4 regions of the Pseudomonas sp. MDT1-16 genome follow, and region 2 is predicted to be linked to each of the others. Evidence: predicted binding sites of a transcription regulator. Region 2 holds the regulator's gene; each other region holds the start of a gene.

Region 1 (7,482 bases), 1.3 Mb from region 2:
GGAAAACCCAGGCAGCGCAGGAAATACCGTTGCTTGAGTTGTATGCCCGAACCAATCGGCAATTAGGTGTCGACCTGCCCCGCTGCCGGGACGGCTACGGCGCAGTAGAGCATGCCGTGCCTTACCTCCAGTGTGCCCACCATCATTTCCATGTACCGGTTTACTCGAAGGTTTTCGTGCGCAACCCATCCGATTTCACTGTCCAGCCATATGGCCAGCGCGGCTTGCTGGAATTTGTCTCCCCGTACATATCATCAAGCCCGGCGCATGCCGTGGTCATGGGCGATCTGGCGACATTGCACCCCGGAGCAAGTTGCGGATGCGGCCTGGCGACCGATTGGTTCGAGCTGCATGGTCGTGCCGGCACCACCGCGAGTCGCAGCTGTGCCATGGCTGCCTCAGAACTGCTCGAAGGAGTTTGATATGTACTTGATCAATGGCCAATTGCGTGACGACATTACCCTGGAAAGCGCCCTCGACCTCCTTCAGAATCAATTGCCTCAGTTGCTTTCTGCGCCGATCGACAGCGATACCGTCATCGATTCGGCGGCTCGTTTCGCCACGCAATTACAGACTCGCAGTCTGGATCTGTCCCTCGAAGACGATCAACGTCAGGGACTTATCGATTTCTGCCAGCCCGGCAATCTGAGCACAAAGCTGGAGCGGGAACTGGGCGTGCACCCTCGTTCGCTGAGGCGAATTGACTACCAACAGCCGAGTTTCGAAAGTTGGCACCCCTTAGGGTTGGTGGTACATGTCACACCGGGCAATGCGCCAATGCTGGCATTCTGCGCAGTCATCGAAGGCCTGCTGGCCGGTAACATCAATTGGCTACGCCCTAGCTCAAGTGATGAGGGTTTCACCGCTAAGTTGCTGGCCGCCCTTGTGCGCTGCGACATCAGCGGCAGGCTTGCCGAATTCGTCGCAGTTTTGCCTGTGAGCACCTCTCGCATACCTCAGCTCTGCGCTCAGGCCGACGGCGTGTCAGCCTGGGGTGGGGAAAAGGCGCTCAAATCGATTCGACAGCAGATCCCGGCCGGATGCCGCTGGATCGACTGGGGGCACAGGATCAGCTTTGCCTATCTACTGCCCGACGCGGCGAGTCTTTCGACGATGGATGCGTTGGTGGATGAGGTCTGTCGTTTCGATCAGCAGGCGTGCTCCAGCCCGCAATGGGTGTTGGTGGACAGCAACGATCCGGTAGTCCTGCAAGATCTGGGGGAGCGCCTGGCCGAAGCCTTCAAACGTCGCGCTGCCCATTGGCCAGCGCGGGTTCCCACAGACCCGGAAGCTTGCGAGATCACTACCTGCACGACCATGGCGCGGCTGGAACACTGCTTTACGAACCAGACTGGCCAGGTCTGGAACGGCCTCGGATGGCGTGTGATCTGGGAGCACCATCAGACGCTCGCACCGTCGCCGCTGTTTCGAACGATTGTGTTGAAGCCAGTACCCCGGCACCTGATCGCCGAGACGCTGTTGCCCTGGCGCACGGTGTTGCAAAGCTGCGCGCTGATGTGCACCCCGGTAGAAACACCCGAGCTCGTTCGAACACTGGTCAACGCCGGCGTCACCCGCATTGCGCCTTGCGCGTCGATTCATGACGGCTACGCCGGTGAGCCCCACGATGGTGTCTATGCACTGTCGCGCCTGAGTCGCCGTCTCTCCGTAAGTCTGGCTCCCGATGTCTCGACGGGCCGAGCAACGCTCGACCCGGCTCCACCCGCCCCCGACACCGCCAATGATCCGATCATGGACAAAGACACCTTCACGGCCCAGTCGATTGGCCCTGCGGCACAATTGTATTTCCGCTCTGGAGGCAGCAGCGGGATCCCGGCCCTGGCCGGTTTAAGCTATCGCGTTTATCAACGAGAGATGCGTGCCGCGGCTGATGGCATGTTCGCTGCGGGGCTAGATCCGTCACAAGACCGGGTCATGAACCTGTTCTACAGCGGCAACCTGTACGGCGGGTTCTTCAGTTTTTCCACAATCCTTGAACAGATGGCCGTTACGCATTTCCCCATGGGGGCGCCCCAGGAGGATGACTTCAGCGAAATCGCCCAATTGATCGTAGACCAGGGCATCACCGTGTTGATCGGCATGCCGAGTACCTTGCACCGACTGTTTTTCACCGAGCAGGCCCGACTTCGCGCGTACGCGGGCATTGGCAAAGTGTTCCTCGGCGGAGAGCATCCGGGAGAGGCCAGTCGGCGCCTGATGGAAAGCTGTGGGGTCTCGACAATTCGCTCTGCACTCTACGGCTCCGTTGACGCAGGTCCCCTGGGGCATGCTTGCGCGGCAACAGCGGATGGCGTGTTTCACTTGATGAGCGACATCCAGCACCTGGAAATCGTGCAGCTCGAACAGGACGTACCGGTGCAGAACAACGAGAGGGGTCGCCTGCTCTTTACTTCCCTCGCTCGGCAAGATCAAACCGTACGTCGATATGAAGTAGGAGATACCGGTCGCTGGATACCCGACGCCTGTCCCTGTGGACTGGACTCACCGCGGTTCGAGCTACTGCAGCGGCACGGCAAGCTGGTGCGAATTGGCACGGAATTCATTTCGCCTTCCGCTCTGCAACAAAGTCTGGGTTTGCCCATTCAAGTTCTTCTGGACCACGCCGCCAACGGCGTCGAACGCATGCGGATCCGAGTGGATGCTGACGCCGACCGAGTTCACGACCAACTAATGACACACATAGCCGTGGCGAACGCCGTGAGCGCCGCGTTGTTAATAGTGGACATTGAAGTGTGTGCCGAACATGAGTTCAGCCGAAACAAACACAGTGGCAAGACACCCCTGGTCATCGATCAAAGAAAATAAAAACAGACTGTTTATTCCGTGACCTTGTTATTTAACCAGACGCCTGATAGCAAACGAGAATCCAGTGAAATCACCCTATTCGCTTGAGCAACTTGTGCCTTATGTACGGCAACATTCCAACTTCTATCGCACACACCTGAAACACTTGCCGTTAAACAGTACTGATTTAAAAGATTTACCACTGATCAACTTGACCGACTATTGGGCTGACAGCGATGACCTGCATCACTGGCCGGTCCTGACAGGCACCGTCGATGATGCTCTGGTGTTTAAAACTGGAGGATCGACCGGCCAGGGCAAACTCTCGGTTTACTCCCGCGACGAATGGCACGCCATGGTCAGTACGTTTGGTCAAAGCCTCACGACTCAACTGAACCATGGCGACCGGGTGGCGAATCTGTTTTTTTCCGGGGATCTTTACGCCAGCTTTCTGTTTACGCATCACTCTTTGGCACACGTCGGGAAATCCATCTGTGAATTTCCGTTCACCGGGCAAGTCGAACTGGATGGACTGGCAGAGGCCATTGCCCGACATCGAATCAATGTTCTGGCCGGGATCCCGGCACAGTTACTGCGATTCGCTGCTTACCTGGCACAGCATCGGCAAGTGCTATGCGGGGTCGAAACGCTACTTTATGCAGGAGAAAGCCTGTTTGCTGCGCAACTGGCAATCTTCGCCGAAGTGTTCCCCAACGCCCGCATCGCTTCGATTGGCTATGCCAGCGTGGACGCCGGTCTCATCGGGGCTTCCGACCGCGACTGTGCATTGGGCGAACATCGGGTGTTCGAACACCATACCCTGTTGGAAATCGTCGATGAACTCACCGGTGAGGTCATCGAAGAATGCGATCGCACCGGGCTGTTAGTGGTGACCAATCTGGCTCGTCGGCTCATGCCCTTGCTACGTTACCCGGTGGGTGACCTTGCCTGCTGGCGTGAACCCGGCGCGACCCCGAGGCGTAAATTTGCGCTAAAGGGGCGAAGTGCGTACAGCCAGCGGGTACGAGTTGGTGTGATGTCGCTGTTTCCCGCCGAAATAAGCGAGATCGTCGAGCGGATTGCCAACAGTAACCAATGGCAGTTGCTCATCGAAAATACCGGTTACAAGGACATTCTGAGTGTGAAATGGGTACCCGGGCCCCAGCAACAGAGTGTCGAGCCAATGCTCCGGGCATTACAGGAAGCGCTGGTCACCCAATACCCCGACATCGACGACCTGAGTCGCGATGGGCTGCTCGAATTGCGAGTCCTGCCCTGCGCAGTCACAGACCTGAGCCTGCATCCCCGCTCCGGCAAACAACCGCGGGTCCTGGACTTACGAGTGTATGACGCCCCCTCGCCGGAGCCCGCGTGATGAGCCAATTGATTTTTCGGCGCTACCAGCCTTCCGACGCACAGGCCGTGAGCCAGTTATTTCGCGAGATCTACGGCGATCATTACGCCAGGCCAGATATTTACTTGCCGGCCATGATCAGTCAGCACAATGCCGAGGGCCGCTGGCAATCCGTCGTTGCGGTGGACGACAAGCACGTCCTGGGACACGCCGCGTTGTGCCTCGATGCGCTTTCATTAACCGCTGAACTGGCGCTCATGGCAGTGCATCCCGCCGCTCAGGGGCAAAACGTCGCGACGCTTCTTGGCTCGCAACTCATCGAGCTTTCAGAATTCTTGAAACTCAAAAGCCTCTCGATCAAGCAAGTGACTCACCATCCGTACACTCAACGCATGGCAGAAAAAATCGGCTTCCATAGCACTGGCTTGCTTCCCGACTACATCGCGTCGCCACTCACTGAACCGTTGCGGGAAACCATGGTGCTGGGTTGTCACATGAATGAAGGACATGAACGCCCGCTCCCCGATACCCCATGGCCCGAGAGTTGCCGAGCGTTCATGGAGTACCTTTGTTCAGTATTCGGCACTCACCAGGGCATGGCGCCTTGCCTCCCTCTGCCTGTGCAAATCGAACAACACCATGAACGGTTCGAAATACTCATTCATCGCTTGAACAAACATCTGCTGGATCAAATCCGGCACCTGCCCAGGCGCTGGTTGATCTCGGCCAAACTCGAACTGTCCTGGCACTTTGCCGAGGATTTAAGCAATTTGTCGGCCCTCGGCTTCACCTTCACCGGGCTGATGCCCACGCAATACAGTCAAGGGTGGTTCGCGCTGTTTCACCGAGGGGCCGAGCCTCGGCACCTCGAACTGCATTGCCCGTACATGCAACGGTTGCATGACGACTTACAGCAAAACGGCAACACCCTCAGCAGCAACGCTGCACAGGACAGCGCTTGCTCAGCCGCTTGAGTCTTTTCGATGAAAGTCATTACCCGGTTCTTGCTTGGGGGTGACATTTTCCGGATCGAAGCCTTTGATGTTCCTGTGCAGTTTCTGCTCATCCATTATCTTCATGTTCAGCACGATGGGATTGCTTCCCACCAATGCCAGCATCTGGAAAGTGCCCTGTTTCATTGGTCTAGACATTAATTAGAAATGGGCATAGGTAACTGAACAAGTACTAAGTACACGCTGGCTGCGTTAGTTAGTATCCACTACGACACCTTTCACGCGCGCCACCCGTCACCTCACGCCGTTCTTGCACTATCGTACCTAAAGCTCGGCTTTCCCAAGCCGATAGCCCTTGAAAGCGCCAATTTTCCATACCAATAATCACAACAAGAACGCTGCACAAGGACCGGTCCCATGCCCGCATTCCGTACCATTCAGGCTCGTTACACGCTATTTCTGGTCCTGTTCATTCTGCTGTTGTCCGTGCTGACAGTGGTCGGCATCAGCCAGTTGGTCGCACCCAAGCTGCGCCACACTGAAGAACAAGTGGCCCTCAACCGCATCGCCGAAGTCGCCGAGCAAATCCAGGGCGAATTAAACAAGGTTCAGGCGCAACAGCGCAGCATCACCCAGACCATTCCCCTGCTCGACAGTGCGGCCATCGACAGCGTTCTGCCGGGGTTAGTCGACCAGTACGGTGAATTGAAAGTCTTCGGCGGCGGCATCTGGCCACTGCCCGGTCAGCGTGAAGCCGGACGCAACAAGTTCAGCACCTTCTGGCACCGCGATGCCTCGGGAAAATTGGCCGTTAACATGTTCTGGAACAGCGACGCCGCGCCCAACTATTACGACCAGACCTGGTACAAGGGTGGCATGCAGACCCCACGCGGCCAATGCGCCTGGGCAGCTGCTTATAAAGATGACGCCAGCGCCGAGCCGCGCACCAACTGCGCCATGGCAATCCAGAAGAATGGCGCGGCCTATGGTGTCTCGACCATCGACGTGACCCTGGGCTTCTTCAATGACCTGATCGCGCGCAAGGAAAAAGACCTCGGCGCCGAAATGCTGATCGTCGAGGCCGACGGCAAGATCATCAGCAACAGCTCGCGCATCAGCGGGCCGATCGTACTGAAGAACATCAGTGAACTGGCCGGCAACTCGCCATTCGCCACTCAGGTGAAGGCCGGCCTGCAAAACCGTGACCAGTCGCAGCGTGTCGAATTCGACGACAACGGCGAACCCAATACTTTCTTCATGCGTCCGATTGAAGGCACACCCTGGTTCCTTGCCACGGCCTTGCCGACCAAGCTGATCACCGCCCAGCGCGACGACGTGCTCAGCACGCTGAGCCTGCTGCAAATCCCGATGGTGATCCTGCTGGTGTTGTTGCAGATCTACGCGATTCGCCAACTGATCCAGCGAATGAAAGCCCTGAAGGCCAACATCGACGCACTGTCTGCCGGTGACGCCGACCTGACCAAACGCATCACCATTCGCGCCGAAGACGAACTGGGCGCCATCGGCCACTCGGTCAACGCCTTCATCGCCTACTTGCAGAACATGATCGGCGAAGTCACCCAGGCCACTGGCGCCATGGCATCCAGCCTGGATAACCTGCAACGCACGTCCGCCCACACCAACCAGATTCTGGTGCGTCACGCTTCGGAAACCGATCAGACCGTCACCGCCATCACCGAGATGAGTTCCACCGCCGAGAGCGTCGCGCAGAACGCCGCCGAAACCGCTGCCTTCACCCAGCGCGCCAACGAAAACGCCGACCGTTCGCGGGTCGTGGTGGGCGAAGCGTCCAGCAGTGTGATTGCGCTGATCGACGAAGTGGCCAGCGCCACTCATAAGGTCGAAAGCATGCAGCAGGACGCGCAACGCATCACTGAGATTCTCGGAGTGATCGGCGCCATTGCCGGGCAAACCAACTTGTTGGCACTCAACGCTGCCATCGAAGCGGCCCGTGCCGGCGAACAAGGCCGCGGTTTTGCGGTGGTGGCGGATGAAGTGCGTGCCCTTGCCGCCCGCACTCAGGCCAGCACCTCGGAAATCAACGAAATGCTGACCCGCCTGACTCAGGGCGTGAGTTCGTCGGTAAGCGCCATGGAAAACACCCAGGCCAGCTGCCAATCGGCCGCCGATGCCACGGCACGGGTCAACACCGGTCTGGATGAAATGGCCGGTTCCGTCAGCCATATCAACAGCCTCAGCACCCAGATCGCCACCGCCGCCGAGCAGCAAAGTGCGGTGACCGAAGAGATCAACCGCAGCATGGTGCAGATCCGCCACATGGTCGATGAACTGGTGAAAAGCGGTCAGGCCAGCGAGCTCAACACCCAACAACTGCTGGAAGCCAACAGC
Region 2 (7,482 bases):
CTGAAGAGCTGGTGCCTGGCGTGGTGTCTCTGTCGCAGCTGCTCAAAGTCTTGCAGGCTTTGCTGGCCGAACAGGTGCCAGTACGGGACATTCGCAGCATTGCCGAGGCCATCGCCAACAATGCCGCCAAGAGTCAAGATACTGCCGCGCTGGTGGCCGCCGTGCGCGTCGGCGTATCCCGCGCAATCGTCCAAAGCATTGTAGGCACTGACTCCGAGCTACCAGTGATCACCCTGGAGCCAAGGTTGGAACAAATATTGCTCAATAGTCTTCAGAAGGCAGGACAAGGCTCGGAAGAGGGCGTTCTGTTGGAGCCAAGCATGGCTGAAAAACTGCAACGCTCGTTGATCGACGCGGCGCAGCGTCAGGAAATGCAAGGTCAGCCGGTGATTCTGCTGGTAGCCGGTCCGGTTCGCGCGATGCTGTCGCGATTCGGCCGATTGGCAGTCCCGGGTTTGCACGTGTTGGCGTATCAGGAAATTCCTGACAACAAGCAAGTGACCATCGTTGCGACAGTAGGGCCCAACGGCTGAGGTAGTGGTTTATGCAAGTTAAGCGTTTTTTCGCCGCCGATATGCGTCAGGCCATGAAACTGGTTCGTGATGAGCTGGGCGCTGAAGCCGCCATCATTGGCAACCGCCGGATCGCCGGTGGTGTCGAGTTGACGGCTGCCCTGGATTACAAGTTGTCGGCGCTGGCCCCGCGCGTTCCGAACATGGAACTCGAAGACGAGCTGCGCAAGACCCAGTCGCGGATCGTTACCGCCCAGGCCGAACTGAGCCTGCGAGGCGAAGGCGAGAGCGACAAGAGCACCAATCGCCAGTTGTTCGCCGGCCTGCCACTGACCGCCGCCGAACCGCTGATAGAACCGACCTACGCCGAACCCCGTCGGCCTGCACCGGCCGCTGCGCCAGCCTCCGGTGGTGTGGACCCGCGGGCGTTCGACTCGATGCGTTTCGAACTCAACAGCTTGCGCGAACTGATGGAAGTGCAACTCGGCTCCCTGGCCTGGAATCAGCTGCAAGGCAGCCGTCCGGCCCAGGCCAATCTTTGGCGTCGCCTGCAACGCATCGGCCTGTCCGGCCCGTTGTCGCGCGATTTGCTGGCGCTGATTACCGATATTGAAGAACCTCGTCAGGCCTGGCGCATGTTGCTGGCGCACCTGGCGCGGATGATCGCCACACCGGAAGTCGAGCCGCTGGAAGAGGGCGGTGTGATTGCCATGGTCGGCCCTGCCGGCATGGGCAAGACCACCACGCTGGCCAAGCTCGCTGCCCGCTACGTGCTCAAGTACGGCGCGCAGAATATCGCGTTGGTGAGCATGGACAGCTACCGTATTGGCGCTCAGGAGCAGCTCAAGACCCTCGGCCGGATCCTCAATGTGTCGGTGACTCACGTCGATCCGGGTCAGTCGCTGGTGCAGGCGCTGGAGCCCTTGCTGCGCAAACGCGTGGTGCTGATCGATACCGCGGGCCTCCAGGCCAGCGATCCGGCACTGCGCATGCAGCTCGAAAGCCTGGCCGGTCGTGGGATCAAATCGAAAAATTATCTGGTGTTGGCAACCACCAGCCAGAAACAGGTTCTAACGGCCGCTTATCACAGTTACAAGCGTTGTGGGCTCGCTGGCTGCATCCTGACTAAACTGGATGAAACGGCAAGTCTGGGCGAGGTGTTGAGCCTGGCCATCAGTCATGAATTGCCGGTGGCCTACCTGACCGATGGCCCGCGGATTCCGGATGATTTGCATCTGCCGCGTCGTCATCAGTTGGTCAGTCGCGCCGTCAGCGTGCAAATGCAAGAAGAACCCAGCGAAGAAGCCATGGCTGACATGTTCGCTGATATTTACCACAGCCCGACCAAGCAGGTCGGCTGAGGTATTAATGAACTGTTTTTGTACCTACATCGATGGTCTGCCATGCATTGTTCATTTTGTGAACGCGCAGCCAGTAATGTGGCCTCCGTCTAAGTAAGACAAGGTAAAGAAAATTCATGGGCAGCATGCATCCCGTACAGGTGATCGCGGTGACCGGCGGCAAAGGTGGCGTCGGGAAAACTAACGTGTCAGTGAACTTGTCCCTGGCTCTAGCTGAACTCGGCCGGCGCGTCATGCTGCTGGACGCCGATCTGGGGCTGGCGAACGTCGACGTCCTGCTGGGACTGACACCCAAACGTACGTTGGCCGACGTGATCGAAGGCCGCTGCGAGCTGCGCGACGTATTGTTGCAAGGCCCTGGCGGCATCCGCATCGTCCCGGCCGCGTCCGGTACACAGAGCATGGTTCATCTGAGCCCGGCCCAACACGCCGGCCTGATCCAGGCGTTCAGCGATATCGGCGACAACCTCGACGTATTGGTGATCGACACCGCTGCGGGCATTGGTGAGTCGGTAGTCAGTTTCGTTCGCGCAGCGCAAGAAGTCTTGCTGGTGGTCTGTGACGAGCCGACCTCGATCACTGATGCCTACGCACTGATCAAACTGCTAAACCGCGATTACGGCATGAACCGTTTCCGCGTCCTGGCCAACATGGCCCAGAGCCCGCAGGAAGGTCGCAACCTGTTCGCCAAGTTGACCAAGGTCACGGATCGCTTCCTCGACGTCGCCTTACAATACGTCGGCGCGGTGCCTTACGACGAAAGCGTGCGCAAGGCCGTGCAGAAGCAGCGCGCCGTCTATGAAGCCTTCCCGCGTTCCAAGTGCTCCCTGGCGTTCAAGGCCATTGCACAGAAGGTCGATACCTGGCCGTTGCCTGCCAACCCGCGTGGGCACCTGGAGTTTTTCGTCGAGCGCCTCGTGCAACAAACGGCAGGACCGGTGCTATGACAGCCAGCGGCTACAACCTCTACAAGAAGTCGGCACGTGACGCGCAGTACGAGCTGATCGAGCGTTACGCGCCACTGGTTAAACGCATTGCCTACCACTTGCTGGCGCGTCTGCCGGCCAGTGTCCAGGTCGAAGACCTGATCCAGGCCGGGATGATCGGCCTGCTTGAAGTGTCGACCAAATACGACGCCAGCAAAGGCGCGAGCTTCGAGACGTACGCGGGCATTCGAATCCGCGGCGCGATGCTCGATGAAGTGCGCAAGGGGGACTGGGCGCCACGTTCGGTCCACCGCAATACCCGGATGGTCAGCGACGCCATTCGCTCGATTGAAGCTAAAACCGGTCGTGACGCTAAAGATCACGAGGTTGCGGCCGAACTCCAATTGAGTCTCGACGATTATTACGGGATTTTGAACGACACCCTGGGCAGCCGGTTATTCAGTTTCGACGATCTGTTGCAGGACGGCGAACACGAAGGGTTGCACGAGGATGGCGCCAGTGCTCATCTCGAACCGTCGCGCGATCTGGAAGATGAACGCTTCCAGATGGCACTGGCGGACGCGATTGCCAATTTGCCGGAGCGTGAGCGACTGGTGTTGGCGCTGTACTACGACGAAGAGTTGAATCTCAAGGAAATCGGTGAGGTCCTGGGGGTCAGCGAGTCTCGGGTCAGCCAGTTACACAGCCAGTGCGCGGCCCGTTTGCGGGGGCGTTTGGGGGAGTGGCGAGCGCGCTGAAGGCAGTGTGGGGACACTGCGAACGTGGCTGGTGGGGTGTTGAACCGCACGAGTCCCGATCTGTTGTGCTCCAGACAGTCATTGAGTGCTTTGCCGGATTGATTGAAATGGCGTGTCCAGGTGCTGGGCGCGTTTAAGACTGCTTGGAGGTCGAATTGAACAAGAACATGAAAATCCTCATCGTTGATGACTTCTCAACGATGCGGCGGATCATAAAAAACCTGTTGCGTGACCTTGGGTTCACCAACACGGTCGAGGCCGATGATGGCACCACTGCCATTCCGGTCCTCAACAGCGGGAGCATCGACTTTCTGGTAACGGACTGGAACATGCCCGGCATGACCGGTATCGATCTGCTGCGCCACGTGCGCGCCGATGAAAAGCTCAAGCACCTGCCGGTGCTGATGGTGACCGCTGAGGCCAAGCGCGAGCAGATCATCGAGGCAGCCCAGGCCGGTGTTAACGGCTATGTGGTCAAACCCTTTACGGCCCAGGCGTTGAAAGAAAAAATCGAAAAGATTTTCGAACGCATCGGTTAAGAAACTGCGCCACGGGGGAGCTATGGAGCATAACGAATCTTCACAGGGCGATTTCGAGTCGACCCTGAAAAAACACGCTGTCGAACTGGTCGAAAGCCTTGAAAAAGGCAGGTTCGGCGACGCCGTGCAACTGATCCATGAGCTCAACCAGACCCGTGACCGCGGCCTGTACCAGGAAGTGGGCAAGCTCACTCGCGAGCTGCATAGCGCGATCGTCAATTTCCAGATTGACCCGAACATGCCGCAAGCCGAGGAAGTGTCGCAGATCACGGACGCCACCGAGCGTCTGGGCTATGTGGTCAAGCTGACCGAGGCCGCGGCCAACCGCACCATGGACCTGGTGGAGAACGCCACGCCGCTGGTCAACGGCCTGAGCGATGAAGCCCAGGCCTTGAGCACCGACTGGGGACGGTTCATGCGTCGGGAAGTCGGGGCTGAAGAGTTCCGCGAACTGGCCCGGCGAGTCGACGGTTTCCTGACCCGCAGCAGCGAAGACAATCGCGTGGTGTCGAGCAACCTCAACGACATTCTGCTCGCTCAGGATTACCAGGACCTCACCGGTCAGGTGATCAAGCGTGTGACCCAATTGGTCACCGAAGTTGAAAGCAACCTGCTCAAGCTCGTACTTATGGCCAGTCAGGTGGACCGCTTTGCGGGCATCGAACATGACCGTGAAGCGATGCTGGCTGAAAAAGATCCGCAAAAACATCTCTCTCAGGGTGAAGGTCCGCAGATTCATGCCGATAAAAGAGAAGACGTTGTGTCCGGTCAGGACGATGTAGACGATTTGCTTTCCAGCCTTGGATTCTAGGAGCACCCCTACACATGAGCTTCGGCGCCGATGAAGAGATCCTTCAGGATTTCCTGGTTGAGGCCGGCGAGATTCTAGAGCAACTGTCCGAACAGCTGGTCGAGCTTGAAAGCCGACCCGATGATGCGGACTTGCTCAATGCAATTTTTCGCGGTTTTCACACTGTAAAAGGAGGCGCCGGCTTCCTCCAGCTCAACGAGCTGGTGGAGTGCTGTCACATCGCCGAGAACGTGTTCGACATCCTGCGCAAGGGTGAACGTCGCGTCGACTCGGAACTGATGGACGTGGTTCTCGAAGCGCTGGATGCGGTGAACGGCATGTTTACCGAAGTCCGCGAGCGCAGCCCGATCACGGCTGCCACGCCAGAATTGTTGGCAGCTCTGGCCCATCTGGCCGAGCCGAAAATTGAAGAAGCCGCACCGGTTGCCGACGTGGTCGAAATACCGGCTGCCGACAGCGAGTCGGGCGACATCACCGATAACGAATTCGAACAACTGCTGGACTCGCTGAACGCCGTCAAGGCTCAGGCAGAAGCCCCGGCAGCTGTGCCAGCGCCGAGCAGCAATGCGGCGGGCAGCGACGAAATCACCGATGCCGAGTTCGAGTCGTTGCTCGATCAACTGCACGGTAAAGGCCAGTTCGCCGTCGATGCGGTGGCCCCGGCGCCAGCCGCACCGGCTGCCCCGAAAGCGGCAGGCGACAGCTCCGATATCACCGACGACGAGTTCGAAGCACTGCTCGATCAGCTGCACGGCAAGGGCAACTTTGCCGTTGATGCGCTGGAATCGGCCATTGCTGCGGTCCCGGCCCCGGCTGCGCCAACCGCTAAAGCGGCTGGCGGCGATCTGATCTCCGATCACGAGTTCGAATCACTGCTCGACGAGTTGCACGGCAAAGGCAAGTTCACTGAAGTCGGTACCGCGTCGGGCGCCAGCGCTTCGGTTGCGGCGCCAATTGCCAAGGCTGTAGCAGCGAAACCCGTTGCCAAAGCGCCCGAGCCTAAAGCCGAAGCGCCGAAGCCTGTTGCTGCTGCACCGGCTCCGGCTCGTGCGCCGGCCGCGCCACCGGCGGAAAAACCGGCCAGCGAAGCCGAGACCACCGTGCGGGTCGATACCGCGCGTCTCGACGAAATCATGAACATGGTCGGCGAGTTGGTACTGGTGCGTAACCGTTTGGTCCGTCTGGGCCTCAACAGCGGCGACGAAGCCATGTCCAAGGCCGTGTCGAACCTCGATGTGGTCACGGCCGACCTGCAAACCGCGGTCATGAAGACCCGGATGCAACCGATCAAGAAGGTCTTCGGGCGTTTCCCGCGTCTGGTTCGCGACCTGGCTCGCCAGCTCAAGAAAGAGATCAACCTGGAACTGGTCGGCGAAGAAACCGACCTCGACAAGAACCTCGTCGAGGCCCTGGCCGACCCGCTGGTCCACTTGGTGCGCAACTCGGTTGACCACGGTATCGAAGAGCCGGCCGAGCGCGAAGCGATGGGCAAGCCTCGCAGCGGCAAGGTGATCCTGTCCGCTGAACAGGAAGGCGACCACATCCTGCTGTCGATTTCTGATGACGGCAAGGGCATGGACGCCGATGTTCTGCGCGGCATTGCCGTGAAGAAAGGCTTGATGGACAAGGATGCGGCAGATCGCCTCAGCGAGTCTGATTGCTTCAACCTGATCTTCGCGCCGGGTTTCTCGACCAAGACCGAAATTTCCGATGTCTCCGGACGCGGCGTGGGCATGGACGTGGTGAAAACCAAAATCGCCCAGCTCAACGGCACCATCAATATATATTCGACCAAGGGCAAGGGCTCAAAGATCGTCATCAAGGTCCCGTTGACCCTGGCGATCATGCCGACGCTGATGGTCATGCTCGGCAACCAGGCGTTTGCGTTCCCGCTGGTGAACGTCAACGAGATCTTCCACCTCGACCTGTCGCGCACCAACGTGGTGGACGGCCAGGAAGTGGTGATCGTGCGGGACAAGGCACTGCCATTGTTCTACCTCAAACGCTGGCTGGTCGCCTCCGCCGCTCACGAAGAGCAGCGCGAGGGCCATGTGGTGATCCTTTCGGTGGGCACTCAGCGGATCGGCTTCGTCGTCGATCAACTGGTGGGCCAGGAAGAAGTGGTCATCAAGCCATTGGGCAAAATGCTCCAGGGAACCCCGGGCATGTCCGGCGCCACCATCACCGGTGACGGCCGCATTGCGCTGATTCTCGATGTTCCGAGCATGCTCAAGCGTTACGCCGCACGGCGTATTTGATTCTGGTGGAGCGGGGCGACTGAGCCTCGCTCCGTCTAACGGAGTGTTTATGGCAGTTAAAGTCCTGGTGGTGGACGATTCGGGGTTTTTCCGCCGCCGCGTCTCGGAAATTCTTTCAGCGGATCCGAATATCCAGGTCGTCGGCACGGCGACCAACGGAAAAGAGGCGATTGATCAGGCGCTGGCCCTCAAGCCAGACGTGATCACCATGGACTACGAGATGCCGATGATGGATGGCATCACGGCAGTGCGGCACATCATGCAGCGCTGCCCGACCCCGGTGTTGATGTTTTCCTCGCTGACACATGAAGGCGCTC
Region 3 (7,482 bases), 2.7 Mb from region 2:
TCCAAAGAAAAATGTACTGGAAAGTGATCACCTTCTCGATAGATGTGAGTGCCCACCACAATGTCACCCATCAACACAGTGATTTCCTCGCCAACTTTAAAGTGTTCTCGTTCTGGAATGATTACTTTCGGGCTCAGTGGGTTTGCCAGGTCAACGTATAAAACGACTACCTGACCACCGACAACTGTCATAGGGCTCAAAGACTCGGCCATCGCAACGCTCCTTGTGGAAGTACTGGCGCATGTTCGGTTCGAAAATGCGTGCCAGTGGTTATCTAGCGCTGCGAGAAAAAACCTGTCTACTGTCAGAAATAACAGGTGGCGGCTAAATCAGGCGCTTCAACCAAGCGTATTCGATCAACGGTCACCTGAGCGTTCAAGCGCCGTCAATATCATTGCTTAGGCGGACGTGCTGACCCGCGCGCAGGACGTACTTGAACCAGAATCCTGCAACGCCTGCAACAACGCCGCCGTCGCGATCTGCGACTGCGGCGCCGCGACGTCTGCCGCTTTTGCATCGCTGCTTTCCTGCTTGGCCTGGGCCGCTTGCAGTTGCTGCTGTTGTTCCTGCAGTTGCTTTTGCAATTCGGCGATCTGCTTGCGCCGCTCTTTCACCGTATCGGATTCCGTGCTGCTGCGTTACGCGCTTAAACGCGCCGTCACTTCATTCAACTGCCCCGACAACCCGTGCAAGTTGTGGCTGGCCGCTTCGGTGCGCTGCACGTTGTCCAGGTTGGTGCTGGCGATGCTGGTGATTTCGGTGAGGTTGCGCGAGATGTCTTCGGCCACCGAGGTCTGCTCTTCGGCGGCGGTGGCGATCTGGCGGTTCATGTCGCGGATGGCTTCCACCGCATGGGTGATGCGCTCCAGCATGGCGCCGGCCTGGGTCACTTGCTCGACACTTTCTTCACTGCGCGACTGACCGCTTTCAATCGCCTGGGCCGCATCCACCGCTCCGGTTTGCACGGTTTGAATGATCTGGTTGATTTCGATGATCGACGCCGCCGTGCGCTGGGCCAGGCTGCGGACTTCATCGGCCACCACAGCGAAACCGCGCCCTGCTTCACCGGCACGGGCCGCTTCGATGGCTGCGTTGAGCGCCAGCAGATTGGTCTGCTCGGCGATGCCGCGAATCACTTCCAGTACCTTGCCGATGCGCCCGCTGTCGGTTTCCAGACGACGGATGACCATGGCGGTGTTGGCGATTTCGCCACGCATTTGGGTGATGGTGTGAATGGTGCCCTGCATGACTTTTTCGCCCTGCTGAGCGGACTGGTCGGCATCGTCGGCTGCACGCGCGGCATCGGCGGCGTGACGCGCGACTTCTTGCGCGGTGGCGGACATTTCGTTCATCGCCGTGGCCACCTGATCGGTTCTGTTGAACTGCTCGTTGGTGCCGCTGGCCATCAGGGTGGCGATGGAATTCAGTTCACCGCTGGCGTTGTCCAGATCCGAGGCACTGCGCTGCAAACGGCTGAAGGTTTCGGCGAGGAAATCGCGCAGGGTGTTGGCCGCTACCGCCAACTTGCCCAACTCATCCTGTCGGCTGCTGGCCACGCGTTCGGCAAACTTGCCCTGGCTGAGTTGCGCCACGTACTCGATCAGTTTGCGAATCGGTTCCACCAGGTTGCGGTTGACCAGCCACAGGCTCAACAGGCCGATCAGCAGACCCGAGGCGAGCATCACAATGATCCCCAGCAACACGGTGCGATCGGCATCGGCGCTGATCAGCTTCGATTGCTCGGCACCCTGCTTGCGCAATTCGCTGACCAACTCGCTCATCTGATCGCTGGTCGCGCGGTCCATACCTTTGACCGCCGTGTCGCCAGCCGTTGGGTCGGCACCTGCCGCCACATAGGCGTCACGACCTTTTTGATAAGCCGTACCCAACAGGCGATGTTCGTCCCGCAGGCGTTCGATGCGAGTCTTGAGTTGCGGCTCAATACCCTTCTGCCCGGCCAGCTCGCCGAGGATGCCCTGCACATCGCGTTGACGGTCCTCGAATTGTTTCCAGTATTTGTCCAGGTCCGCAGGCTGCTTACCGCGTAGCAGAACGTTTTTCCACTCCTGAACCTGAACCTTGAATTGCAGGTTGGCTTCATCGATCAATTGCGAGGTGTGCAGCGGGCCTTCGATCAGATTCGCGTAGTTCTGAACACCGCTGGACAGAAAGTGAAAGCAGGCCAGGGCGATCAGCAACATGGCCAACAGGCTGCCGCTCAACAAGGCAAGGATTTGTGCTCTCAGGGATTTTTGCAAAAACATCGAGTGCTCTCATGACAGGGATAAGGCACGCCCGTCAGGCGTGCAAGGTGTCCGGACATCCCTGTCAGCGACGCTGGCCCAAGACCGCACCGCGAAATTCAACATCAACATCATCGGCGTGCCAGCGCCTTTCTTTAGCGCTTCCGACCACCGGTAGAGTGAATTTTCAGCGCCACGAGACTGTCACAAAACGGTCAAAAATCCTTGCAATGATGCGGTTCAAGTGAACCTGTGAAACCCGCCGTAACGCGATCTGTAGCAGCTGGCGAAGCCTGCGTTCGGCTGCGGAGCAGTCGTGAAATCAGGCAATGCATTGCCATAGGAAGACTGCGTGCTCAGGCTTGACGACTGCTGCGCAGCCGAACGCAGGCTTCGCCAGCTGCTACACAAAGCGACCGACAGCGCCTCCTTCAGCGAGCCCTCATGAACCACAGCATCGACCAAAGCCATCGCGACCCGGACCTGTTCGGTCTGCTGTACGGTTTCAGTTTTCGCCCCGGTGAGCGCGGCCGGGAGATCGATTCGGCCAAGGCATTGCAATGCCTGCAACAGCCCGGCGACAGCGACGAGTTTCTCTGGTTACACCTGAACCTCGCCCACGCCGCCTGCGAGCGCTGGATGAAGAGCCATCTGGAATTGCCGGACGAATTTTTCGAAGCGCTGCATGAGGGCTCACGTTCGACGCGCATCGAGCATGTGGATTCGGCGTTGCTGGCGGTGGTCAATGATGTGGTGTTCAACCTCAGCAGCATGGTTTCCTCGGATGTCTCGACGCTGTGGGTCTGCGCCCGCAGTCGGCTGATCATCAGCGCACGCCTGCAACCGCTGCACTCGGTAGACAAGCTGCGCTCCTCGGTGAAGGCCGGTGAGTGCTTTCGTTCGCCGCTGGAATTGCTGGTGCATCTGCTGCGCGATCAGGGCGAAGTGCTGACCCAGATCGTGCGCAAGACCAGCCTCAGCGTCGATCAGGTCGAAGATGAGTTGCTGTCCTCGCGACTGTCGACCAATCGCGCCGAACTGGGTGCCAATCGTCGAGTGCTGGTGCGCCTGCAACGCTTGCTGGCGCTGGAACCAGGCTCATTGCTGCGCCTGCTCAATCGCCCACCGCAGTGGTTGCAAAAGGAAGACGTCAAGGAACTGCGCAAGTCCACCGAGGAGTTCGCGCTGATCATCAACGACCTCACGGCTTTGGGCGAGCGAATCAAACTGTTGCAGGAAGAAATCGCCGCCAACCTCAACGAACAGAGTAACCGCACACTGTTCACCCTGACCGTGGTCACGGTGCTGGCACTGCCGATCAACATCATCGCCGGTTTCTTTGGCATGAACGTCGGTGGGGTGCCGCTTTCCGACGATCCGGAGGGGTTCTGGATTCTGGTGGCATTGGTCGCGACGTTTACCGTGATCGCCGGGCGTTGGGCGTTTCGTAAGCGCCAGGATTATTGAACAAACCTCCACCCCCGTTCCCATAGGGAACGGGGGTGGGTTCTGATGGACGGCATTAGCAAAAACCCAAACACAGACCCAGCGCAGCCTCTCTGTAACATGAGCAACGATCATGACCGACACTCTTCCCTTCTCAGGATTGTCCGTCATGGCTACTCCTTCCCTCACCGCCGCTCAGGCGCCCACCAGTAGCGCAAAACCGCAACTCGACAAGAAACCCAGCCTGCTGACCATCGTGATTTTCTTCGCGGTGCTGGGCAGTGGCCTGTTGTTCACGGCTTACAGCCTGATGCACGACATGAACGAACTTGGCACCGTGGTGACCACCTGGACGCCGTTTCTGCTGTTGGGCGTGGCGCTGCTGATTGCCCTCGGCTTTGAGTTCGTCAATGGTTTCCAAGACACCGCCAACGCCGTGGCCACGGTGATTTACACCAACTCCTTGCCGCCGAATTTCGTGGTGGCCTGGTCAGGCTTCTTTAACTTCCTCGGGGTGCTGCTGTCCAGCGGCGCGGTGGCGTTCGGCATCATCGCCCCGCCGCAATAGTGTGGAACCTCGGCACCTGGTGGCTGGGTTTGCCAGCGTCTTCGTCGCACACCCTGATCGGCTCGATCATCGGTGTCGGCGTGGCCAATGCCTTGATGCACGGTCGCGACGGCACCAGCGGTGTGGACTGGGTTCAGGCGACTAAAATCGGTTACGCGCTGCCGATGGCTTACGCGCTGAACCGCGCCATGGCGGCAGACCAGGCGCTACAGTTTGCCGCCGTAGCCGAAGTCACCCAGCAAGCACTGGTGAAAAGTTCGCCGCTACCGGCGCCCGCCCGATCCTCGCGCGGTGCTGTCCGATCACATGCGCAGCAAGGAAGCCTCACCACAACTGATCCCCGCCCTCGCCGCGTTGGCCGGCAATATCGGTAACGAAGTGAAGGGCTACGGCTCGCTCTCGAAAGCCCCGGCCGAGGCCATGGGCAACGTGCGTAACGACATGTACCTGACCAGCGAAACCATTCGCCTGATGGACAAGAACAAGGTCGGCAACTTTGACGCCGACACCAGCGGCAAACTGCAACTGTTCAAGCAACAGATCAACAACGCCACGCGGTTCATTCCGCTGTGGGTGAAAATCGCAGTGGCCATCGCCCTGGGGCTGGGCACCATGGTCGGCTGGAAACGCATCGTGGTGACCGTCGGCGAGAAGATCGGCAAGACCCACCTGACTTATGCGCAAGGCGCCTCGGCGGAAACCGTCGCCATGCGGACCATCGGCGCCGCCGACATGTTCGGTCTGCCGGTGTCGACCACGCACGTGTTGTCTTCGGGGGTGGCCGGGACCATGGTCGCCAACGGCGGAGGTTTGCAGATGAAGACCATCCGCAATCTGCTGATGGCCTGGGTATTGACCTTGCCGGCGGCGATGCTGTTGTCGGGCAGCTTGTATTGGTTGTTCACCCAGTTGTTCTAAGGTCAGGTGGTTGACTGGATCACCTGCCCCAACCAATCCATAAATGCCCTCACCCGTAACGGCAAATGCCGTTGCCGGGCATAGAGCAGCGATACCTCCGTGGATGGCGCATTGAATGGCGGCAGCACCGCCACCAGCTCGCCACTGAGCAGGTGGGGCTGCATGCCCATCAGCGGCGCCTGAATCAAACCAAAACCGCCCAGACACGCCGACTCGTAACAATCGGTGCTGTTGACCGTGACGCTGCCCGCCATCGGCACCCGATGCAACGTGCCCTCTTGCTCGTACACAAAACCCTCCGACCGTGAGCCCAGTACGCCGACGTAATGGACCAACCGATGCTGCGCCAGGTCTTCGAGCCGTTCAGGCACGCCATAACGCCGCAGATACGCGGGGCTGGCGCAGTTGACCATCGCGAAATCGCATACGTGGGGCGCGACCACCGATTGATCCGGCTGCGCGCCGACTCGCATCACGCAATCAAACCCTTCGCTGAGCAAATCGATCCGGCGGTCGGTGCTGCTGATTACCAGCTCAAGATTGGGGTGCTGAGCCATGAACTCGGGCAGACGCGGCATCACCACCCGACGGGCCAGAATGTTCGGCATGTCGATGCGAATCCGCCCAACGAGCGATGCCTCGTCCTGGCGAAACAGCCCTTCGATTTCGTCCATGTGCGACAGCGAGTCCTTGCTGCGCTCGTACAACACCAGGCCGTCCTGAGTCGCCTGAACCTTGCGCGTGGTGCGTTGCAGCAAACGCGTGCCTACCAGCAATTCGAGGGCCTGGACGTGCTCGGACACGGTGGACCTCGGCAAACCCAGGCTTCACCGGCGAGGGTAAAACTCGACATCTCGCTGACACGAACGAAGGTGCGCAGCAGTTCCAGTTTGTTCATGGGCCGACCTTCTATTGTTCAGTCAGGTCGCCGATGTATTGCGCAGCCGTTTTGATCGGGAGCACTTTGACTTTTTGATCAACAACGCCGGCATCGGCCTGACCGCGAACTTCGTTGACACCACCGTCGCCCAGTTCGATTTGCTGATGAACATCCATTTGAAAGGGCCGTTTTTCCTCACCCAGAACCTGCTGCCGCTGATGGCTGATGGTGGCCGCATCCTCAACGCCGCGATTGCGCTGTTGCTGGCGCCGGGCAGTCAGTGGATCAATGGGCAACGCGTCGAAGCGTCGGGCGGGATGTTTTTGTAACCTGAAACCTGTGGCGAGGGCTTGCCCCTCGCCACAAAAATAACCGCGCTCAACCAACTGTGCGAGGCATCAGGACCCGCTCCCGCACTACGTCATAGGCCCAGTGGTAGACGTAGGTGTACGGCAGGAAAAACAGCAACACACCGATGTCCAGCAGAAACGCTTGCCACAGGCTGACCTTCAGCCACCAGGCAATCAACGGCACACCCACCGCGACCAGACCGCCTTCGAACAACAGCGCATGGACAACACGCACCCACGCGTTGTGCACGATGTCGTAGTGTTTGAGCGCACGGTCGAACAATCCGTTGAAGACCACGTTCCAGGCCAGGGCAAGTGCCGCGATAGCCGTGGTCACGACGCCCATATCGAGCATCGGTTTGTCCATGATCCACGCCAGCAACGGGGTACAGATCAGGATGGCCAACAACTCGAAACCAATGGCCTGGAAAATACGTTCAGTAATGGATTTGTTCGCGCTCATGGCCAGACTCCTCTGAGTGACTGTGGTTGCCATGATCCTTCTTCACACCGATACTTCATAACCAATAACCATCGATCAAGGCGATAGTTCATGGCGTCTCAAGAAGTGTTGCAGGCGTTTGTGCAAGCGGCGACTCAAGGTTCGTTTTCTGCGGCGGCACGCAAACTGGGCCGCAGTCAGTCAACCATCAGCGCTGCGGTGGCGAGCCTTGAAATCGATCTGAACCTGACCCTCTTCGACCGCAGCAGCCGCAAGCCGAGCCTGACCGCGGCCGGGCACGTGATGCTGCAACGGGCCGAGGAAATTCTGGCCGCCACCAGCCGACTGGAAATGACCGCCAGCCAACTGTCTCAAGGGGTAGAGCCAAAATTGACCGTGGCGATTTCCGACACCTATCAATCCGACCGTTTCGAAGCGGCGCTCAGTGCTTTCGAGCAGCGCTATCCGGACCTGGAACTCGAATGCCTGATCGCCGAATGCGATGACCTGGTGGCGCTGGTGCAACGTGGTCGAGCACATGTCGCCTTCGCCGAAAAACAAGACAGTTACCCGCCGGACCTGGTCAGTTCGACCGTGGAGGAACGGACGGAGATTGCCCTGTTCGTGTCTCGTGA
Region 4 (7,482 bases), 3.0 Mb from region 2:
CAGTGAGTTGCTGGAGCAACGTACCCGTGACGCCGAAGAAGGCCGCGCCAGGACTGAACTGGCCCGCCAGCGCGTCGAGCAGGTGTTGAATCAGGCCTTGTTGGGCAAAGTATTGCCGCAACAGGTGGTGGTGTTTGTCCAGGAAGCCTGGAGCAAAGTGTTGCTGCTGACGTGCCTCAAGCACGGCGATCAGTCAGCCGCGTGGCACGCCGATGTGCAGACCATGGAGCAATTGATCTGGAGCGTACAGCGTCATGACGAGCCCGATGCGAGCCTGCGCTTGTTGACGCTGGTGCCGGGGTTGCTCAAGTCGTTGCGCGACGGGCTGAGCAGTTCGGCATTCGATCCGTTCGCCACCAGCGAGTTTTTCAGTGAACTGGAAGCCTTGCACGTTCAACTGTTCGAACGTCCAGAGCAAAAGCTTGAACAGTCTGTCGATACGCCGGCAGTGGTCGAAGTGCTGCAGGAAGTCGTCCTGCGAACCGCCGACGAAGGGGGGGTCGATACGGCGTCATTGCGCTTGCCGGAGGACGATGCCGGTCTGCTTCAGGTCGATCAGCTGCGGTTGGGCTGCTGGGTCGAGTTTCAGGAAGACGAGGAAAACACCCTTCGCTGCAAGCTGGCGGCGATCATTGAAGCCACCGGCAAGTACATTTTCGTCAACCGCACCGGAATGAAAGTGCTGGAGCGCAGCCGCACCGGTCTGGCGCTGGAATTCCATCGTGGCGCGGTGCGAGCGCTGGACGACACCTTGCTGTTCGACCGGGCGCTGGAGTCGGTGATCGGTAACCTGCGGCGCCTCAATCGCGGCAAGTGATCGCGCCCCGAGGGTCTATCGCGGCATACTGGGCGCCATCACAGTCGTCGTTGAAGGAACCTGTATGCAGTTGGACCCCGCGAGCGGTTGGTGTCAGGGTGTGCGTTTATGCCCCTCGCCCAACTTCAATGCGCGCCCCTCCGGCGAAATTTCCCTGCTGGTGATCCACAACATCAGTTTGCCGCCAGCGCAATTCGCCACCGGCAAGGTGCAGGAGTTTTTCCAGAATCGCCTGGATGTCACGGAGCATCCCTACTTTGAAGGGATCGCCGACCTGCGTGTGTCTGCGCACTTTCTGATCGAACGTGACGGCACAGTCACTCAGTTTGTCTCTTGTCTTGAGCGTGCCTGGCATGCTGGCGTCTCGAGTTTCGAAGGGCGGGAAACGTGTAACGATTTTTCCGTGGGCATCGAACTTGAAGGCACGGATGATCTGCCGTTCACCGATGCTCAGTATCAAGCGTTGACGACCCTGACCCGGCAGCTGCAAAGCGCCTTCACGGCCATCACCGCACAACGCATCTGCGGGCATAGCGACATCGCACCCGGGCGTAAAACCGATCCGGGACCCGCGTTCGACTGGGCACGCTATCGCGCCGCCCTGGCAAAAGAGGAACCACAATGAGTTTTCTGGTGTTGCTGTTGGCGGTCTGGATCGAGAAATTCTCGGCCCTGCGCCATCGGGTTCAGCGCGATGGCGGCTGGCTGCGGGAGCTGGCCAAGCTTGAAACCCGTTCGCGCCTGGTCAATCGTCCGTGGCTGATTTTGCTGATCCTGGTGTTGTTGCCAGTGGCACTGCTGGGTTTGCTGCTGCTGGTGCTGGACCCGGTAGCTTACGGTCTGCTGGCGTTGCCGGTGCACCTGCTGGTGGTGATTTACAGTTTGGGCCGCGGCGATCTGCTGGCCGGTCTCGGGCCATTTCGCGATGCCTGGCGCCGGGAAGACCTGCAAGCTGCCGCTCATGTGGCGGACCGCGACCTGGGTATCTGCGCCGATAGTGGCGAACAACTGTTGGAACGGGTCGAAGGGCATCTGCTGTGGGAGGCTTATCAGAGCTTTTTCGCGGTGATTTTCTGGTACTTCCTGCTGGGTCCGGTCGCGGCCTTGAGCTATCGACTGCTGGCCCTGGCCGAAGAACACGGGCAGAACCCCGCCGTGGTTGAACGCGCCGCCCAACTGCGTCATGCGTTCGACTGGGTGCCGGTGCGTCTGCTGGCGGCGAGTTTTGCGTTGGTCGGCAACTTTGTCGCGGTCAGCCGGGTGATGTTGCATGAGCTGCTGAACTGGAACATCAGCGCCGCCCAATTGATCGAGAGGGTCGGGCTGGTGGCCGGTGAAATTCCAGCGCCAGTGGTCGGGCCTGACGGCATCAACAGCCTCGACCGGATCTGGGAACTGCTGCTGCGCGCGGCGGTGCTCTGGTACGCCGGTTTTGCGTTGTGGACCGTCCTTCCTTAATACGCCGATACCTTGTAATTGGATGGACTCGCCCAAGCCGAGGCGTCAATGCGCCACGGTGGCAGTCTAAACAGCCAACGACAGCGAGGGCGAGTCCATGAAAAAGCATACTTCGATTGATCAATCCCTGTCTTCTTCCGATTTGTCGGCCTGCACAACTGTGGCGGTCGATCTGGCCAAGCAGGTCTTTCAGGTCGCCGGTGAAGACGTCTTCGGCCAGGTGCACTACGAGCGACGGATCAAGTCGCGCGAGGCGTTTTATGAGTTTCTCCGCCAGTTGCCGCCTCATGTCGTGGTTCTGATGGAGACCGGTCCGGGTGCTCAAGCCTGGGCCCGGCAGTTGCAAGAGCAAGGCAATCTGGCGCGGATTCTTCCAGCCGGTTTGGTGGCCACCCATCGCAGCGGGCCTAAAAATGATCGCAACGATGCGCTGGCGATTCTGCGGGCTGGTCGCGATGAAAAGATCTACGCAGTGCCGGTCAAAAGCGTTGCGGCGCTGGCAATGCAGGCGTTGCATCGCGCCCGCCAAGGCTATGTGCGTCGACGCACGGCGGTGAGTAATCAGATGCGCGGCCTGCTGCTCGAGCACGGCGTGGCCTTGGCGCAGGGCGATGTTGCGATCAGCCAGAAAATTCCGCGGGTACTGGAAGATGCCACCCAGCCGGTGCCGGGCCTGCTGCGTGAACTGATCGACGAACTGTTGGCCGAGTGGCGCCATTTGGGCGAACGCATCAGCGTGCTGACGGGGCGCCTGGAAGTGGCCGCCAACGCCGACATGACGGCGAAGCGACTGATGACTGTGCGCGGCATCGGCCCAGTCACTGCCACGGCACTGGTGGCCAAGGAAACCAAGCCTGAGCGATTTCCCAATGCCCGCAAGTTTGCCGCGTACTTTGGCATGGTGCCTGACCAGCACAGCAGCGGGCAGACGGTCCGGCTGGGGGACATGACCAAGCGAGGCGATGTTTATTTACGCAGCCTGATGATCCAGGGAGCTCATGCGGTACTGCAACAACTACGACCTGATTCCCAGCAACCCGATGACCGCCGCTTGTTGCGCTGGATGAGCCGACTGGGCCGTAAGGAGGCTGCGGTCAGGTTAGCCAACCGCAACCTGCGAATCGTCTGGGTGCTTCTACAGAATGACCAGACTTATCGTCGCCAGGCTGGTGATGGCCAGCAAGCGACGATGAGCCACTGAGCGACAGAGTTCTGCCACCGAGGTACTAACTGTCCGGCCCTTTGCTGAAAAAAAATTGACCCCAGGTAAGACCGGCGTGGATTGATGCCTTAGCTGCTACTGGCCTTCGAGGCCTGACTGTAATCGGCATACCACGAGCTCTTCCAATTTTGGCCAGAAGCCGAAGACGGTTTCCTCGAATAGGCCTAATACATAGATGCAACGGGGCGGCGGTTTTTCAAAAGCGGGTAGACAGTGGGGGCGAGTCCATACATAGCAGCTGGCGCAGCCTGCGTCCGATCGCGGCCCGAGCCGGACGCAGGCTGCGCCAGCTGCTACAAGACCGAGTGCACCCCCCGTTAACCTTAAGTTACAAAACCTCCCGCCGATTTAAGCTATACAGAGCTAGCGCCGGATAGTGGCTATCTGCTGTCGACCCGCGCCGGCCAATAAAAAGAAGAAAATCAAAGGGAGACTTCCAGTGAAGAGCTTGCTCTATCCCGCTGTCGCGTTGATGAACCGCCTGAGCTTTGGCATGAAGTTCAGCCTGATCAGCGTGCTGTTTCTTGTGCCGATGCTGGTGACCAACTTCTATCTGGTACGCGATTCTTATCGAGAATTCCAGGGCACCCGCGTCGAACTGCAAAGCCTCGAGCTGCTGGGCAGCAGCCTGACGTTACGGCGCGATCTGGAAACCCTGAACAACTTGGTACAGATCAACGTCACCCTCGGTCAGTCCGGCAAGGCCGGTAATGTCGAGTCGCAGATCAGCACCTTGGGACAAAGCGTGCTCAGCCGTTTGCAAGGGTTGACGGCGATGACCACTGACCCCGAGCAGATCATCGTTTTCGAGGGTAAACGCGATGAAATGATCGCCGCGTTCAAGGCCCAGCAAGCGGAAAACTCCCTGCAAAGTAAAAGTGGGATGATCGGCAAGCTGCTCGGCAACGCGCAAATCTTCAGCCAGATCATCGCCAGTCAGGCCGGCCTCAGCCGCGACACTCAGAGCGACATGCGCCAGCTCAGCGACCTCATTACCAATGTCACCCCACCCGTTACACAGCTTCTGGGCGAAGGTCGGGCGATGGGCTCTTTTTCGCTGGGGCAGGGCTTTCTCAACTCGGCATCGAGTACCCGTTTTGATGAGTTGCTGGCGCAGATCGAAAAACTGCAGGCCGAATATGCCCTGAAGTTGCAGGACGCGCTCGGCTCCAGCAAAGCAGCACGGGAAACCCTGGCTGCTCAGACCGATAGCAGCAAGGCGTCGTTGAAAAAGGCCAGTGAACTGTTCGAAGAGCAGGTCGTCATGGCCGACACGCTCGATGCGCCTTGGCAGGGCTTTTACGATCAGGTCACGGGCCTGATGGACCAGACCTACCAACTTAATGAAGCCACTCTGAAGTTTCTCGGCACCCAGTTACAACAGCGACTGGAGCAGAACCGCACCCACATGGTCTTGCAGGCCGTAGCGTTGTCGGTGGTGTTTGTGTTGATTTTTTACCTCTACGGCGGCTTCTACGCCTCGACCCGCACCACCCTAAAGCGTCTTGGCGCGGTGATGGACAAAGTCGCGGCCGGCGACATGACGGTGACCTTCAACGCCAACAGCCGCGATGAACTGGGCGAGTTGGGTGAGGTGTTCAACGGCACCGTGAAGAAAATCCATGACCTGATCGAGCGAGTGGGGCAGACCGTCGGCGAGGTCGAACGCCAAGCCGGGCAGGTGCAGAACGTCTCCGCCCAGAGCAACCAGGCCGTGGCGGGGCAGCGCACGCAGATCGAGCAGGTCGCCACGGCTATGAACCAGATGTCGGCCACCTCCCTTGAGGTGGCGCGCAGTGCCGCAGCGGCGGTCAGTAGCGCCCACAGCGTCAATGACGAGACCATCAGCGGTCGCGGTCTGGTGGAGTCCCAGCAGGGCAGCATTGCTGCGCTTGCCAGTGAGATTGATCAGTCGGTGCTGGTGATCAATCAACTGGCCAGCGATAGCCAGTCCATCAGCCGCGTGCTGGAAGTCATCAAAAGCATCGCCGAGCAAACCAACCTGCTGGCGCTCAACGCGGCCATCGAAGCCGCTCGGGCCGGTGAGCAGGGGCGTGGTTTTGCGGTGGTGGCGGATGAGGTCCGGACCCTGGCCAAACGTACCCAGCAATCGACCGAAGAAATCGAGCAAATGATCGCCAAGCTGCACAGCGGTGTTGGCGCTGCGGTGAAGGCCATGGGTACCAGTCATCAGATGGCCAACGGTACCGTGGGGCAGTCGGAGAAGGTTCAGCAAGCGCTGGAGAACATCCTCGGCGCCGTCGGCATGATTGTCGATCAGAACCAGCAAATCGCCGCGGCGGTGGAGCAACAGACTGCTGTGGCCCATGACATCGACCAGAATATTGTCGAGATCAACCGCGCGGGTGAACGCACCGCCGAAGGGGCGCACCAGACCGAGGATGCCAGTCGTGCGTTGTCGGCTCAGGTGGTGGAGCTCAAACAGCTGATCAGCGCGTTTCGGGTGTGACTAACGCCAGTTGAACAGCTCACAGGCATTGGCAGTGCTGGCGGCGGCCAATTGCTCAGGGCTGATCGCCATGATTCCGGCCAGTGCCGAGCAGATCGCCGGAAGATGGGCCGGGCTGTTGCGTTGACCGGGAAACATGGCGGGCGCCATGTCCGGGGAGTCGGTTTCCAGCACTACCGATTCAAGCGGCAGTTCAGCAAGTACGCGATGCATGCGCAAGGCTTGAGGCCAGGTCGCAGCACCGCCCAAACCAAGTTTGAAACCAAGCTTGATGTACTCGCGGGCCTCTTCCTTGCTGCCGGCGAAGGCGTGGATGATTCCCGCGCGTTTCAACTTGAAGCGTTTAAGCGTGGCAATCACCGCCGCATGGCTGCGTCGCACATGAATCAGCGCTGGCAGATTGAAATCCGCTGCCAGTTGCAACTGCGCATCGAACAACGCCTGCTGGCGCTCGCGATCGAGAGTTTCGATGAAGTAATCCAGACCGATTTCGCCCACGGCGCACAACTGCCGATGGCCAGCCAGCCGATTCAGCCAGTCGCCGAGTGCCGTCAGGTCTTCGGGACAATGATCATCCAGATACACCGGGTGCAAACCGAACGCCGCATGCAGATCGGGATCGCTTTGCACCAGATCCCAGAGCCGCTGCCAATTGCCCTGATAAACCCCCAGCACCACCATTCGCCGCACGCAGAGGGCGCGGCTCTCGGCCAGCAGCGCCGTGCGATCCTCGTCGAAGTCCGGAAAATCCAGATGAGTGTGGCTGTCGATCAGCTCCACGGTTCAGTCCTGGCGAATACGTTGCTTGAAGGTCCGCGCGATGGCCTGCACGCCGGGTTGGTAATCCGATTGCTCGATGGCGGCCAGGGCCAGTTCCAGGGCTTTATCGGCGATGAGCTGATGCTGCTGGGCCATGGCATTGACCGGCAGCGGCAGGAAATCCAGCAACTGTGTGTCACCGAACGTGCCGAGGCGCAGCGGGCGGGTTTTGAGCGGGAAATCGTGCAAGGCATCGAATACGCCCTGAAGCAGCACGTAGGACGTGGTCACCAGCGCATCCGGCAAATGGCCCAGACGCTGTAGCAATTCGTCCATCAACTGCTTGCCGCACTCACGGCTGAACGACTCGCCGTGCTCGATCAGCACCTCGCCTTTGAATCCGACCAAGGCTTCCTTGAAGCCTGCCGCCCGCTCCTGGCTGATGCTCAGTTCGGGGCGTGCGCCAATCAGTGCGATCTGCTTGGGCAGCGGGTCCAGTAGACTGCGGGTCAGTTGCAGGCTGGCCTCGCGGTCATCGCTGATCACCGAGCAGAAATGCTCAGGCGCCATGACCCGGTCGATCGCGATGATCGGAATGCCCTTGGCCTGCAATTGGCGATAGCTGTCATCGCCGGCCGGCAGGCAACTGGCAACGATCAACGCATCGCAGCGCCTGGCCCGGAACAGTTGCAGCAACTGCCGTTCGCTGTCCGGCGCATCGTCGGAACTGGCGATCAGCAACTGATAGCCGCGAGC

Evidence for each region. Region 2 encodes FliA, which starts transcription of late flagellar genes. Its sites were predicted from a motif close to CTAAAGTTTNNNNNNNNNNNGCCGNTAA; they were not measured.
Region 1: the regulator FliA is predicted to act here: its motif matches at 5,437-5,464, upstream of ACYZT3_RS14030 (methyl-accepting chemotaxis protein).
Region 3: the regulator FliA is predicted to act here: its motif matches at 2,375-2,402, upstream of ACYZT3_RS07525 (methyl-accepting chemotaxis protein).
Region 4: the regulator FliA is predicted to act here: its motif matches at 3,820-3,847, upstream of ACYZT3_RS05165 (methyl-accepting chemotaxis protein).

The regions. Positions count from the first base shown of each region.
Region 1 covers NZ_CM142717.1:3,080,519-3,088,000, reverse strand. Annotated here, with positions in the region: gene ACYZT3_RS14055 (LuxE/PaaK family acyltransferase) at 1-422, shown strand, start outside; gene ACYZT3_RS14050 (aldehyde dehydrogenase family protein) at 424-2,826, shown strand; gene ACYZT3_RS14045 (phenylacetate--CoA ligase family protein) at 2,891-4,180, shown strand; gene ACYZT3_RS14040 (GNAT family N-acetyltransferase) at 4,180-5,133, shown strand; gene ACYZT3_RS14035 (hypothetical protein) at 5,122-5,298, opposite strand; gene ACYZT3_RS14030 (methyl-accepting chemotaxis protein) at 5,530-7,482, shown strand, end outside.
Region 2 covers NZ_CM142717.1:4,422,239-4,429,720, reverse strand. Annotated here, with positions in the region: gene flhA (flagellar biosynthesis protein FlhA) at 1-533, shown strand, start outside; gene flhF (flagellar biosynthesis protein FlhF) at 545-1,873, shown strand; gene fleN (flagellar synthesis regulator FleN) at 1,990-2,820, shown strand; gene fliA (RNA polymerase sigma factor FliA) at 2,817-3,557, shown strand; gene ACYZT3_RS20305 (chemotaxis response regulator CheY) at 3,725-4,096, shown strand; gene ACYZT3_RS20300 (protein phosphatase CheZ) at 4,119-4,907, shown strand; gene ACYZT3_RS20295 (chemotaxis protein CheA) at 4,922-7,165, shown strand; gene ACYZT3_RS20290 (protein-glutamate methylesterase/protein-glutamine glutaminase) at 7,215-7,482, shown strand, end outside.
Region 3 covers NZ_CM142717.1:1,674,375-1,681,856, reverse strand. Annotated here, with positions in the region: gene ACYZT3_RS07535 (hypothetical protein) at 1-212, opposite strand, end outside; partial or broken gene ACYZT3_RS07530 (hypothetical protein) at 399-635, opposite strand; gene ACYZT3_RS07525 (methyl-accepting chemotaxis protein) at 639-2,264, opposite strand; gene ACYZT3_RS07520 (transporter) at 2,688-3,710, shown strand; partial or broken gene ACYZT3_RS07515 (inorganic phosphate transporter) at 3,859-5,175, shown strand; partial or broken gene ACYZT3_RS07510 (LysR family transcriptional regulator) at 5,178-6,073, opposite strand; partial or broken gene ACYZT3_RS07505 (SDR family oxidoreductase) at 6,097-6,384, shown strand; gene ACYZT3_RS07500 (multidrug/biocide efflux PACE transporter) at 6,434-6,868, opposite strand; gene ACYZT3_RS07495 (LysR family transcriptional regulator) at 6,959-7,482, shown strand, end outside.
Region 4 covers NZ_CM142717.1:1,159,614-1,167,095, forward strand. Annotated here, with positions in the region: gene ACYZT3_RS05145 (DUF1631 domain-containing protein) at 1-817, shown strand, start outside; gene ampD (1,6-anhydro-N-acetylmuramyl-L-alanine amidase AmpD) at 882-1,442, shown strand; gene ampE (regulatory signaling modulator protein AmpE) at 1,439-2,275, shown strand; gene ACYZT3_RS05160 (IS110 family RNA-guided transposase) at 2,418-3,476, shown strand; gene ACYZT3_RS05165 (methyl-accepting chemotaxis protein) at 3,937-5,967, shown strand; gene ACYZT3_RS05170 (TatD family hydrolase) at 5,968-6,747, opposite strand; gene cra (catabolite repressor/activator) at 6,751-7,482, opposite strand, start outside.